Regions from separate parts of the Streptosporangium sp. 'caverna' genome, predicted to be linked through region 2. Evidence: riboswitches for the same ligand, from Rfam matches in the RefSeq annotation. Region 2 holds a riboswitch; each other region holds the start of a gene.

Region 1 (4,395 bases), 5.5 Mb from region 2:
GTCTTACTCAGCGTCATCCGAGTTCCCTCCGGAGGTAGTCGCGCCAGGCCCCGACGAGCGACGCCTCGGACAGGCCCAGGGTGCTCCCGACATCGCTACCGTAGAGCCTCACCAGCGCCTTCTCGCCATAGCGCTCGGCGATGAGACGGCAGGCGAGCCACGCCTCCTCGTAGGCCTGCGCCAGCCGCGGCGCTCCGGGGGCGAAGTCGCCGGGCCCGGGGAGACGGGCGGGCAGGATGCCGTCGCGCACCTCCAGCGCCAGCTCGGCGGCGACCGTGCGGACCGCGATCCCGGCGTCGCGGTAGCCCACGTAGTCGGCGAAGCCCTCCGACATCCACATCGGCACCCGGCCGCCCCGGGTCGCGCCGGTGGCCACGTGGGTGAGCTCGTGCGTGATCACCACGTCACGGCCGACCTCGCTGAGCCTCGCGTAGCCCGACGGCAGGACGATCACCCGATCCGAGGTCGCCAGGGCTGCCAGGCCGCCGGTGCCGCCGGCTCCCGCGAGCGCCGCGGCCTCGGCGTCCGTGGCGGGAAACAGGATCACCGCCCGGACCGGACCCCAGACCTCCTCGACGCCGCGGCGGGCGCGGTCGGCCCTGGAGGCCAGATCACGGAGACTTCCGTACGGGACGCCGTGGCCGATCACGAGGGAGCGCTCACCTCGCACGACGGTGGCCGCGCCGGGCCAGAGACCGCGCGTGTCCTGCGGAATCGGCCCACCTCCGGCGAGCGGAGCGGCGCTGATCAGCGCCAGCATCCCGGTGAGCACGGCGCGGCGCCCCTTCGGGACGGACATATGGATTGATGCTACTCGACGGGCATGGAGCGGCCCCGTCCATCCGCGCGGATGGACGGGGCCGTATCCCTGTATCCCTGGGCCTCTGATCCCTGGGCTAGCCGCCGGGACGGACCGCTCCGGTGAAGGAGGACTTGTAGTACCCCTCCAGCTTCACGATCCGGACCGTCTTGCCGCTGCTCGGCGAGTGGACCATCCTGCCCTTGCCGACGTACATGCCGACGTGGCCCTTCCCGCTGAAGAACATCAGGTCACCGGGGTGCAGGTTGCGCCACGAGACCTTCTTCCTGACAGCCCTGTACTGGCTGTACGTGATGCGGGGGAGCTTGACGCCTGCTTTCCGCCATGAGTACTGGACGAGCCCTGAGCAGTCGAACGCGCCGGGACCGGTGGCTCCCCACCGGTACGGGGCGCCGATCTGCTTCCTGGCCGTGGAGACGGCCTTCTTGGCCTTCACCTTCTGCTGTGCGACCTTGCTCAACCTGGCCTTCGCCGTGCTTCCGACCTGAGTCGAGGTCTTCGCCGTGCTCTTGACCTGAAGGGTGGTCGCGCTGTTCGCCGTCGCCTGTGCCGCCATGGGCCCCAACGTGACCGCTCCGGCTGAGGCGGTCATTGTGAGGGCGAACCCGCCGATGGAAAGGCGGAAAAGGCGCGACAAACGGGGGTTATGCAGGGTGGTAGACAGGATTTCTCCTTGGGACTTCCACTGATGCCTACCGGGTTAGCTGACGGATTCGGGCTGGGAAGATGCCCTACGGCGAAATGCGCCGATTCACCCCTGGCCACGCTTTTAAGGGCCCATTGGGTCCCCGGTTCCATGCCTCCTGGCTGCATGGATTCGGCAGGCCACCGCAGTGGGGTCGAACCCCGATGGGGAGAAGCGGTGGCCGGTTGGATTTCTATGAGAGACACCGGCCCTGGGGGCCGACATTCATCGCGACGGCATGGCTTGAACGTCGCGACGCCAGAAACTACCCCGGTCTTCAACGTTCGGCAAAGCAATCGTCATGTTCGAAGATCGAAGAGAGCTCTTCACCCTTCCAGACTCCCTGCATAAGGGCTATTTATGCTATTGAGATATGACTCTGGTCACATTCCATGAATCACCACGGCAAATGCTCTATTTCTGTCAGATACGTCACATCTGACTTGATCTTCAATATGATCTCCGTCACCGCGCACGATCTTTGTCGCCGCCTATGGTCATTCACTTCCGTGCAGGATCATTCACCGTCGCTCTCGCCGCGATCCTCACCGCTCCGACCGTGGACGGCGGATCACCGGAGGACTCCGCAAGCGATGGCCCAGACTCGGGACGAGCATGCGGAAACCGGCCGATAACGGCAGACGGAAACAGCCCCTCGCTTGGTGCGTTTCCGGCCGCCGACCCCGCATGCCAAGACCAAGCGGGCGCTTGGCGGCGGTTGTTATAACATGTACTGTTACATCCAGCGGAGATGGGGCGATGATGAGCGCGAACAGCAGGTTGACGATCGCCGCGCACATACTGGCGTGGATGGAGCTCGACCGGCGTGGCGGCCGCGAGGTCGTGACCTCGGAGCAGATCGCCGGCAGCGTGAACACCAATCCGGTGGTCATCAGGCGCTGCCTCGGAGATCTCCGCAAGGCCGGCTTCGTGGAGGCGCGGCGCGGCGCGGGAGCCGGATGGAGCCTGGTTCGCGATCCCGAGTCGATCAGCCTGTTCGACGTTCACCAGGCCGTCGAGCAGGGCCCCCTGTTCGGCATGCACCGCACTCCGCCGAACGAGGGCTGCCCGGTGGGCTACGGAATCCAGCCCGCGCTGCGGCGTGTGTACGGCGGACTCGAAGAAGCCGTGCGGCAACAGCTCGCCCAGACCTCGGTCGCCGACGTCCTCCGGGACGTGCTGGCCCAGCAGCGATGACAGACGCGCCCGGCCGGAGCCGAGGGTGTCGCGTCCCTTACCGGCAGGCCCTCACTCCCCGAGGTCGGAGTGGGACCTCGATGCCGTGAAGACCAGCGCGGGCGGAACGTTGAGCCAGACCGGGCCCATGGTGCCGACGGTGGCGAAGGTGCGGTTCAGGAGCCCGCGGAACTGCCTGAACCGCCTGGAGGGCATCGCGGACAGGGTGATGACGGTGCTGAACCTCCCGCCCAGAGCGAGCGCGGCCGACACCCCGTCCAGAATATGTTTCTGCCGCTGCTCGTCGAACAGGGTCCAGGGAAGCGAGGAGATGATCGCGTCGACCCGTGTCACCCCGGCCCGCCCCAGTAACTTCTCCAGGTCACCCGCGTCGTCAGCGATCACTTCCAACCAGGGGCGGCTGCGCCGCAGATGGCGGACCATGTCGTCGTTGAGTTCGACGGCGAGCTGCCGCCCGCCCGGCGGAAGCCGTTCGCGAATCGCGTCACTGATCACACCACCGCCCGCGCCGAGCTCGACGACCACGGCTCCATGAGTGACCGGGACGACCGACGCGGCCAGGCGGGCCACGGCCTTTGAGCTGGGCGCGATCGCCCCCAGTTCGAAGGGATTACGAATGATCGCGCCAAGGAAGGTGCGGGTGTCCCCGTTGGCAGGACGAGTTTCGGACGACATTCGCAGCTCATTCCCCCAGGTGAGAGCGTTATGCCAGGTTGACATGCTTAGGTAGGCCGATGTCCTCTGCCGCAGCGCGGTCACCTGGGCGCCCCTCCCCTCCAAGACAGGAAAAACGGTTTCAGAATCGCGCCCTCACCGGGCTGCGCTCCTCATCCGGCGCGCGGAAGTATTCGCGCTGCGAGAAGCCGTTCACACTCGCCACGATGTTGGCCGGGGTCATCTGGATCGCGTTGTTGTAGATGAGAGCGGCGTCGTTGTAGCACTGCCGGAAGTAGGCGATCCGGCTCTCGGTGGCGGCCAGTTCCTCCTGCAGCTTGGCGAAGTTCCGGCCGGCCTTCAGGTCCGGGTAGGCCTCGGCCACCGCGAGCAGGCTCCGCAGCGCCCCGGACAGCAGGTTCTCGGCGGTCACCTGCTCGGCGGGAGTCCGCGCGCCGACGGCCTGGGAACGCGCGGCGGCCACCGCCTCCAGAGCCTGCCGCTCGTGGACGGCGTGGCCCTCCATGGTCTCCACCAGGATGGAGACGAGGTCGTGACGGCGCCTGAGCTGCGCGTCCGCCTGCGCCCAGGCGCTGTCCACCGCGCCACACCTGCTGACCAGGCCGTTGTATGTAGAGACGACGAGCAGGACAAGAAGCAGAAAGAGGAACAGGGCGAGAAAAACGAGAACGGCAGTGGTAATCAAGGGAGGCCTCCCGGTCGAGTGGCAGCCGTGCGCCCGGCAGACATGGCCCGCCGCACCGTGGACATCTGACCCCGAACCCCTTGCATTCCGCCTACACGAGCCGTCGCCCCCTCACCGGCCCCTCCGGCTCGAGGTCCGCACTTCCGACGCGCCGCCGCCGCCGGCGGCCCACGCGTACGGTCAGGGCCTCGCGACCCCCTGGAAAGGCAATACTGTATACGGTATGTGCAATACAGTCATACGAAAGGGGTGAAAGTCGTTCAAGACATCGATGACGATCTGTAAAACCGCAGATCAGGTGATAAACCTAAAGGGTTGGGACGCGTCAGGAAA
Region 2 (4,395 bases):
GAGGTGACCGGGCTGTTTCGGGAGTGCAAGCGAAGGAAGGCACGGTTGGACGAGGCCTGGCCGTCCGCGGAGCTGGACGCGCTCCCGGTTGTCCCGCTGGGACGCATCACCGCCCAGCGGGTGGTGCTGACCCCCATGCAGTGGGAGGTGCTGGTCGGCGCCGACTCGGCGGCGTCTCCCGCCGATCTGGCGCAGAAGCTGGGCCGCCCGGCCTACTCGGTGCTGCTCGCCGTACGGCAGCTCGCCTCGTCCGGGCTGCTCCGCCTGCCGGAACCCGAACCCGGAGCCGTGCCCGCCACCCCGGCGAGATCCGTCAAGCCGGCCGTCCCTTCTGCCCCTTCCGCACCCGGCATGCCCGCCGCGCCGGATCCGCCCGCTCCCCTCGCCACCCCGCGACCGCCCGACACACCCGACCTGCTGCCCAAACGGACACGCGGCGACACGAAGATCCCCGACGCCGGTGCGACCTCCTCTGGATCATCCGACTGGCTCCCCGCGGCGACGGGGGACCCGACCGACCTGAACCTGCTCATCCGGCTGAGGAACGCATTGGAGGCACTGACGTGAGCTGGCTCCGATGCCGATAAGGCCGCGGAGGCTGAAGTTGATTGGAAGGAGGATTCCGGTGGAACTCCGTGACACGGTACGCCAGGAGATGATGCTGCTGCGTGCGCGCATGCCCGATGTGGACGGATGCGTCGCGTGCAGCGTCGACGGCCTGACGATAGCCGGTGACCTGGGCGAGAACGCCGAGCAGACCGGCGCGCTCTCCTCCGCGCTCCTGGCTCTCAGCCGCCGTATGACGAGCATGGTCGACAAGGGCACCTTCGAGGAGACGTTGATCTCCGGCACCAACGGCTACGCGGTCTTCTACGCCGCCGGCCCCAAGATCGTCCTTACAGTCCTCGCACGCCCCGGTACCAACCTCGGGCTGCTCCGGCTGGAGGGCCGCAAGACGGCGGCGAACCTGGCCGCCATCACATCTCACATGTCGGTAACTCAGTGATCGGAGCCTGGAATGGGCAACATGGACATCTCCCTCAAGGAGATGATGGCGATCGACGGCGCCATCGGCGCGGTGGTCGTGGACTACAACAGCGGGATGGCGCTGGGCGCGCTCGGCGGTTCCAAGGACCTTGACCTTCAGGTCGCGGCGGCGGGTAACACCGAGGTCGTCAAGGCCAAGATGCGGACCATGGAGTCGCTGGGCCTCAAGGACGGCATCGAGGACATCCTCATCACCCTCAGCGGCCAGTATCACGTGATCCGGCCGCTCGCCGGCAGGAGCGGCAAGGGTCTCTTCCTCTACCTCGCGCTCGACCGCGCCCGGGCCAACCTCGCACTCGCGCGGCACTCCCTTCGCGGCATCGAGGAAAAGCTCGAGGTCTGATCCTCCGGTACGGCTTACGCCCCGGGAGGCGTAAGCCGTACCGGAGCTCAATCTTCGGCGGCCGCGGTGAGCTCGCCGATCGCGCCGACGAACTCGGGCCAGAGCGGGCGGGGCAGATCGTGCCCCATGCCGGGGAAGGTGACGAGCTTGGCTCCGGGGATCGCCTCCGCCGTGGCGATCCCGCCGGAGAGCGGCACGAGCTGGTCGTCCTCACCGTGCAGCACGAGGGCGCGCACCGTGAGCTCCTTGAGCATCGGCGCGCGGTCGGCGGAGGCCGTGATCGCGGCGAGCTGCCTGGCCGATCCGGCGGGATCGAAGGACCGGTCGTAGCTCAGCCCGGCGAGCCTGGTGGTCCGCTCACGGTCGAGCGGATATCCCGGGGAGCCGATGACCTCCCAGGTGGCCAGCGCCCGCTGGATCGCGGTCTCGCGGTCGGACGCGGGGGGCGCCATGAGCGCCGCCATCGCCGCCTGGGTGGGCCGGGCGGCCTCCGGGCTCGGAGTGGACATGATCGAGGTGAGGCTGTGCACCCGGTTCGGGTGGCGGATCGCCAGCAACTGAGCGATCATGCCGCCCATCGAGGCGCCGACCACGTGGGCCGACTCCCAGCCGAGCGCGTCCAGCAGCCCCGCGGCGTCGTCGGCCATGTCGTCCAGCAGGTAGGGGGCCTGCATGTTCTCGCCGAAAACGGGGGTGCCCGCGTCGTGGAGATGGGTGCTCTCACCGACGTCGCGATTGTCGAACCGTACGACATGGTGTCCCGCGTCGGCGAGGACCCCGCAGAACTCCTCGTCCCAGTGGATCATCTGGGAGCCGAGTCCCATGACCAGGAGAAGCGGGCGGCCCCGGGGGGAGCCGAAGGTGTCGTAAGCGATCTCGATGCCGTTCGCCGAGGCGCGCTGAGTCATGGCACTCCTACCGTGCTGGGTCCCGCGAATGTCCTGCCGATCCTGCGGAACAGAATGTCATTCGGTAGAAACGAGGACAAGAGCGGGAGTCCGGCGTCGTAGGCGCCCGGCCCGGTTGGGCCGCTGGTCAGTCGTTGACGACGTCGACCTTCGGGGGCGTGGCGGGGTTGTTGTCCTTGCGGCTCCACGCGCCGGTGGAGAACGCCATGGGGTAGTTCTTCTTGCCCACGCCGTCGCCCCACTTGGTGACCACGTACTGGACGTCGATGTGGCCCAGGCCTCCGTTGCCCTCCACGGCGAGCGTGTTGGAGTTGAACGTGCCGCCGGTCAGGTCGGCGAAGGTCTTGGCGTCGATGTCGATCATGATTCCGCTGCTGGAGGGCGTGCCGGGGCCGCGGTCGCCGACGAAAAAGGGGGCCTTCTTGCCCTTGTAGATGATGTAGCCCTCGGTGAACAGCGGCCAGCTCGGGCTGGCGATCATGCCCTTCTGCATCGGCTTGCCGCTCGCGGGCAGGCCGGTGTCCCCGGCGCGGCCGGAGGCGTCGTCCCAGAAGTAGGAGGCCTTGGTCGAACCCTTGAGGAGGGGGACGTCGGAATCGGGCTTGGGGGTGGGGCTCGACGCCTTGAGGCCCGTCGGTGCGCTGAGGCCCGCCGGTACGTCGAGGCTCGCCGGTGCGAGACCCGCCACGGCGGGGGATGCCGAGGTGGGGATCGCGTCCGCGCAGTACGCGGAGGCAGGGAGCGCCGAGGCGACACCGGCGGAGGTCAGGATGCTCGCGCCAAGGAGGGTGGCAGCGGCGAGACGGTTCTTATGCGGACTGAGGGAGAAACGCATGGAAGAGCCTCTTTCGCGAGGGAATGGGGCAGCCGCGTGCGACACACGGGGAGGAGGCACTGGCGGAGACGCGCTCACAGAACGGGAGGACGTAGCCGGATCAACCGGGCGCTACGCGGAGCACGTGCGGGAGGACACCGCTATCAGGTGCGGCGGAGGTGCTAGACGATCGACACGAACGGAAGATGCACCGGTACGAACATGACGCGGTGATCCATAGGGATCTCCTCTCCATCTCGTCTACCGGGTTAGCTGACGGGTTCGGGCGGTGGAGTTGCCCTACCGCCGCACGTTCGCGGCGGATTCACCCCAAGAAGTGGGCCCCCGGCTCCCGAGGCCCTACTGACCTTGGGATTCGACGCGGCTGGCCGCTCCTTCCGATGAAGGGCAGGTCGCCAACCGGTAAATGGGACACTACCGACCCAAACGGACAAAGCAAAGCAAAAGCCACGAAAGCCCCAGAAGATCTACCTGCAATCGTCAAGGAACCCTTACCGGGCAGACCTTGACCATCTTGCTCGCGGGCGTTAACTTCGGTGAAACTATTAGTAAAGTTACCTAATAGTTGACCGACGATCATCGCCTTGAAGTGCGATTTCTTCCTTTCCACCCCCGGGGGAGACAGTCTGATGAACAAGCGTAAGATCGCTTTGATCGCCGCGGCCGCCAGTGCGCCGGCCCTTCTCTCGACGGTGCTGATCACTTCCGCGCAAGCCCATGGTTCGATGGAATCCCCGGTCAGCCGGGTCTACGCGTGCTTCCTGGAGGGACCGGAGAGTCCCGACACCGCCGCGTGCAAGGCCGCGGTCACGACCGGCGGCACCCAGCCGCTCTACGACTGGAACGAGATCAACATCGGTGACGCCGCCGGCCGGCACCGTACGATCATCCCCGACGGCACACTGTGCAGCGCCGGGCGCGCCAAGTATCGGGGGTTCGACGCGGCCCGCACCGACTGGCCCTCGACCGCGCTCCCCGCGGGCGGCGCCTACACCTTCCGGTACAAGGCCACCGCGCCCCACCCGGGCACCTTCGAGGTGTACGTCACCAAGAACGGCTACAACCCCGCCCAGCCGCTGAAGTGGTCGGACCTGGAGACCACGCCGTTCCTCAAGGTCACCAACCCGGGCCTGGTCAACGGCGCCTACGTCATGCAGGGCCAACTCCCATCGGGCAAGAGCGGGCGCCATCTCATCTACTCGATCTGGCAGCGCTCCGACAGCCCGGAGGCCTTCTACACCTGCTCCGACGTGACCTTCGGC
Region 3 (4,395 bases), 1.6 Mb from region 2:
ACTGTCCGCCTACTCGCAGGAGCTGTCCGGCGGCGACAAGGTGTTTCTCTACGGGCGCGTGGTGTGGGACATGATGTCGAACTTCTGGCCGAAGGCCGAGCAGTACTCGACGCACGAACACACCCTGGCCTACGCCCCGATCTGGCGCGAGGCGTCCAAGGTCGTGGTCTCCCGCACGCTGGAGAAGGCCGACTGGAACACCCGGGTGATCGGCGAGAACGTCGTCGAGGAGCTGACCGCGCTCAAGGAGTCCGGCGTCACGCTGCTGATGTTCGGCGGTTCCGCGCTGGCCGCCCACCTCACGGAGCACGGAGTGATCGACGAATACCGGATCTTCGTCCACCCCGTGATCCTGGGCGGCGGCAAGCCGGTCTTCCAGGAGCAGAGCCATCGGGTCGGCCTCGAACTCGTCGAGTCGCGGATGTTCGACTCCCAGGTCGTGATGCTCCGGCACCGGCGTACCGCCGCGCAGGGTTAATCCTCGGGGCCCACGCGCGGGATCAGCCGCTCCCGGTGGGAACGGTGGAACGGCGAGAACGGTGAGAACCCAGTACAAGGACGCGACGGAGGAGTGTCTCCTGCCGGTTCCGGCGGCCGGTCTCGGGGATCGGGGTACAGCCGAAGGCGTACGGCTCGCCCCCGGGCTTCCCGGCGCGAGGGCGTAGGGCGCTCTCCCCCCGGGCAGACCTACCTCGGAGAGAGCTCACTCGTGGAAAGGCCCACGGCCGGAGGAGGGGCGATGCCGAGAACTTCGATGGTGGACGGATTCCAGCTCTGCTACGACATCGCGGGCGACGGGCCGCCCACCGTGCTGCTCCATGGCTGGCCCGGTGGCCGGAGCGACTACCGGCACGTGATCCCCCTGCTCGCGCCCACGCGCCAGGTCGTCGTCCCCGATCTGCGCGGGTTCGGCGGCTCCGACAAGCATCTCGCCGACCCCCGGGAGCAGTACGGCGCCGCCGGGCAGGCGCGCAGCGTCATCGGCCTCATCGAAGAGCTCCGGCTCGACCGGCCGGTGCTGGGCGGGTACGACATCGGAAGCCGGGTCGCCCAGAGGATCGCCCAGGACCGCCCCGACCTCGTCGGCGGCCTGGTCCTGTCTCCGCCCCTGCCGGGCATCGGCGAACGAATGCTCGGCGAACAGGCCCAGCGCGAGTACTGGTACCAGGCGTTCCACCAGCTGGCGCTGGTCGAGCAACTGATCGACGGCAGGCCCGAAGCCGTACGTGACTACCTGCTGTATTTCTGGTCGCACTGGTCCGGGCCGGATTTCGAGCCCGACATCGACCACCTGATGCCCGGCTACGCGGAGCCGGGAGGGTTCTCCGCCTCCATCGCGTGGTACCGCGCCGGTGCCGGGACCATCGCCGTATCGGCCGCCGAGCGGCAACCCGAGCCGGAACATCGCATCGCCACACCGACCATCGTGCTGTGGCCCGAGCACGACCCGCTCTTCTCCCGTGACTGGTCCGACCGGCTGGCGGCCTTCTTCAGCGATGTCGAACTGCGGCCACTCGACGGGTCCGGCCACTTCACTCCCCTGGAACGCCCCGAAGAGTTCGCCGACGCCGTGACGACGGTCGGCTCCCAGCGCCCTTAACGACGCGATCCCACGGCCATCCCGTCAGTCCTACAGAACACACAATCATCATTGAAGGCCGATTGTGGTGACGAACCGCCTACCGAACATGGGTGTGGTGCGGCACTCTTCGCTGAAGAGAGGTATGCATTTCCTCGGAAGCGGCCGGAGACCTAACTAACGACGAATCGTTATTTACCGGGGCAATGCGGAGGGCAGAAGGGGCGGGGTCCACGTGGCACTCGGGCGAGTAATGACAGCATTCCCCATCGGGGATACGGAAGACCGTGAAGACTCCGTCACCGACGCGACGGCGGAGCAGCATGACAAGGCGCTGGCCGTCGTGCAGCGGCTGTTGAAGGCCCGGGGAGTTCGCGCCTACGCCGCCCACACGATCGGCCTCAGGCTGCTCGGGACCGGCGGTCTCCATCCGCTGGGGGAGAGCAGGCGATACGCCCCCGAGCTGATCGTCCACAGCGGCGCGGGATGGGTGTTCGCCACGGTGACCGTGGGGGCGCGTTCCGGCTGCTACCTGGTGTCCCTGTGGAACGGCTTCGACCTTCGGACGGTCAAGCGCGAGCACCCGGAAAAGGTCGCGGACCTGATCCTCTCGATCCGGCCCGAGGAGAGGGCCTGAAGGATGTCGTGGCGGCGGACACCTCAGGCGGGGCGGCCGAGGGCGCGCAGCTGATCGGGAGTCAGCGTGGAGATGTCCTGGTCGATGGGGGTTTCGGAATACTGGTGAATGGCCCAGGACTTCCAGTCGGCGGGCGGGGTGACGATGCCACCGCTGTAGAAGGCCACCCAGAGGGGATACTGGGCCAGGCCTGCGCCGTAGGTGTTGGCGAAGTTCCAGCTGCTGTAGACCATCGGCTTGACGCCGGTCTTGGCCTGGACACGGGCAAGCCAGGCCTTGGCCCAGGCGTTGACCTCACTGACGGACCTGCCGTCGGTGGTCTCCAGATCCAGTGCCAGCAGATCGCCGGGCTTGGCGGGCTGCTGGTTCACCACCGCGAGGAAGAAGTCAGCCTCGGCGATCGGGTTGTTGGCGGGATGAGCAAAGTGATAGGCGCCGCGCACGATGCCCTTCTTGGCCAGCTGGCTCCAGTGCCGGGCAAATGCCTTGTCGCGAAAATCCAGTCCCTCGGTGGCCTTGACGATGCCGAATTTGGCCGGGCTGGCATCCCAGTCATGGTCCGCCTGGTAATTGGAGACATCCTGGCCGTAGGTCGACACCTCGGCGCGGGCCCCGCTGAGGGAGGCGGTCTGCCCCAGGTTGACCGGCGCGGTGAGCGCCCTGGCCGAAGTCTGAACGGCACCGCTCACGGTCGTCGCGGAAAGGCTGGAGGCCAGGGCAGGGCTGGCGGCGAGAACCGCGCCGGCGACAACGGTCGCACCCATCGCGGACATGAGGGGACGGGGAAAACGATATTTGGACATGCGGGGATCAACTCCTTGCTTCCATGCCGCCTACCGGGTTAGCTGACGGGTTCGGGCGTGGAAGTGCCCTACACGACGCCATGTGGAATGGGCCGCGATTCACCCCAGAAGATTGGGTCCCCGGCTCCGTGAACGCACGGACTCGGCAGCCGCGCTCATCCCGCGACGGAAATCTCTGCGGGACGAGACCACGGTCTCGGTAATGATCAGAGCACTATCCGCGCCACAATTTGGCTGAGGCCATAACTTGGCTGGATATACGTATGCCCGAGATCCCGAAGGTAAGCGATGAGAGTCGAATGATGCAAGGCATCGTCATGTCGGCCTAACGAAATCCCTTACGGCATAGGCCTTTGATGAACAAATCTTTTACCTTTGGCAGGTGGGTTCGGGGCCTCGGAAAGCCCCATTCGGCCTTGAGATGCCGAGGCCAAGGGTGTCACCAGATACGAGCGTGTCACCAGATACGTGTGAGTCCTGTACGACCAGGTCAGAGACGCCGTCAAGGGCGCCGGACGTGGCAGGGAACCGCCCGTTCCCGTCACGAGAACATGTTGATGCCGACCACCGCTGCCGCGGCCGGCTTTCCGAGCTGGGCGGTCGACCTCCTTTTGTCGAGTGGTGAATCCGGTACCGCAGGCACGGCGGCAGAAAGCCGGGAACCCGGGCCGTTCAGCCCCCGTCCCGGGCCACCGTGATCGCCTCGACGAACCGGCGATATCTGGACAGCTCCCCGTCCACGGGTTCCAGCACGAGCTCGCGGGCGACCTGATCAACGCTCGCGCGGAGCGCCTTGGCCGCTCTGCGCGCGCGGCGCCGGCCACCGAGCCAGGCCGCCACCCGGGAGAGCAACGCGATCACCAGCCCGAGGAGGACGCCGCCGATCAGCAGGAAGGTGGGCCAGGGCAGATCGCCCACGGTCGGCAGGAACGGCTGCGGAAGCCGCAGATAGTCCATTCCGACCAGGCCGAGCAGCCATACCCCGCCCGCGATCATGGCCGCGAGCACCAGCCACTGCGCCAGCCCGACCGCCCGCCACCATCTGGGCCGCCTGGAGACTCCGAGCGTGGTGGCGGCCACGGCCCGGTCCAGACCGTCCTCCAGCTCGTCTCCGTGTGACCGCGCGGCCTGCCGTACGGCCACCGCCCACGGCCTGGGCAGTCCCGCCGAGGCGGCCCCGGCGGCCTCCCGGATCGCGGTGTCCATGCGGGAACGCTGGACGACGGTCGTGGCGGGCATGGAGCTGCGTCCCACGGCCTCGCCGGAGCGCGGATTCGGGGAGGTGCCCAGGTGGAGGCGGCGGAGCGGGTCGGGGCGGAACCGGCGGATCCACCGGGTGATCGGCCAGCCGGTGGCCGCGACCGAGCGATGGCGAT

Evidence for each region. Region 2 has a riboswitch for cyclic di-AMP ahead of DKM19_RS53125 (hypothetical protein). Riboswitches for the same ligand answer to the same signal wherever they lie in the genome.
Region 1: another riboswitch for cyclic di-AMP. It lies ahead of DKM19_RS11840 (C40 family peptidase); the one in region 2 lies ahead of DKM19_RS53125 (hypothetical protein).
Region 3: another riboswitch for cyclic di-AMP. It lies ahead of DKM19_RS43735 (glycoside hydrolase family 25 protein); the one in region 2 lies ahead of DKM19_RS53125 (hypothetical protein).

The regions. Positions count from the first base shown of each region.
Region 1 covers NZ_CP029711.1:2,682,013-2,686,407, reverse strand. The annotation lists gene DKM19_RS11850 (M48 family metallopeptidase) at 1-17, opposite strand, end outside; gene DKM19_RS11845 (hypothetical protein) at 14-799, opposite strand; gene DKM19_RS11840 (C40 family peptidase) at 897-1,376, opposite strand; cyclic di-AMP (ydaO/yuaA leader) riboswitch at 1,495-1,653, opposite strand; gene DKM19_RS11835 (Rrf2 family transcriptional regulator) at 2,268-2,702, shown strand; gene DKM19_RS11830 (class I SAM-dependent methyltransferase) at 2,754-3,377, opposite strand; gene DKM19_RS11825 (LemA family protein) at 3,499-4,062, opposite strand.
Region 2 covers NZ_CP029711.1:8,555,051-8,559,445, forward strand. The annotation lists gene DKM19_RS36885 (MarR family transcriptional regulator) at 1-567, shown strand, start outside; gene DKM19_RS36890 (roadblock/LC7 domain-containing protein) at 626-1,006, shown strand; gene DKM19_RS36895 (hypothetical protein) at 1,019-1,390, shown strand; gene DKM19_RS36900 (alpha/beta fold hydrolase) at 1,438-2,298, opposite strand; gene DKM19_RS53125 (hypothetical protein) at 2,426-3,133, opposite strand; cyclic di-AMP (ydaO/yuaA leader) riboswitch at 3,356-3,504, opposite strand; gene DKM19_RS52825 (lytic polysaccharide monooxygenase) at 3,763-4,395, shown strand, end outside.
Region 3 covers NZ_CP029711.1:10,123,066-10,127,460, forward strand. The annotation lists gene DKM19_RS43720 (dihydrofolate reductase family protein) at 1-478, shown strand, start outside; gene DKM19_RS43725 (alpha/beta fold hydrolase) at 740-1,600, shown strand; gene DKM19_RS43730 (hypothetical protein) at 1,833-2,216, shown strand; gene DKM19_RS43735 (glycoside hydrolase family 25 protein) at 2,240-3,019, opposite strand; cyclic di-AMP (ydaO/yuaA leader) riboswitch at 3,032-3,177, opposite strand; gene DKM19_RS43740 (GTPase family protein) at 3,692-4,395, opposite strand, start outside.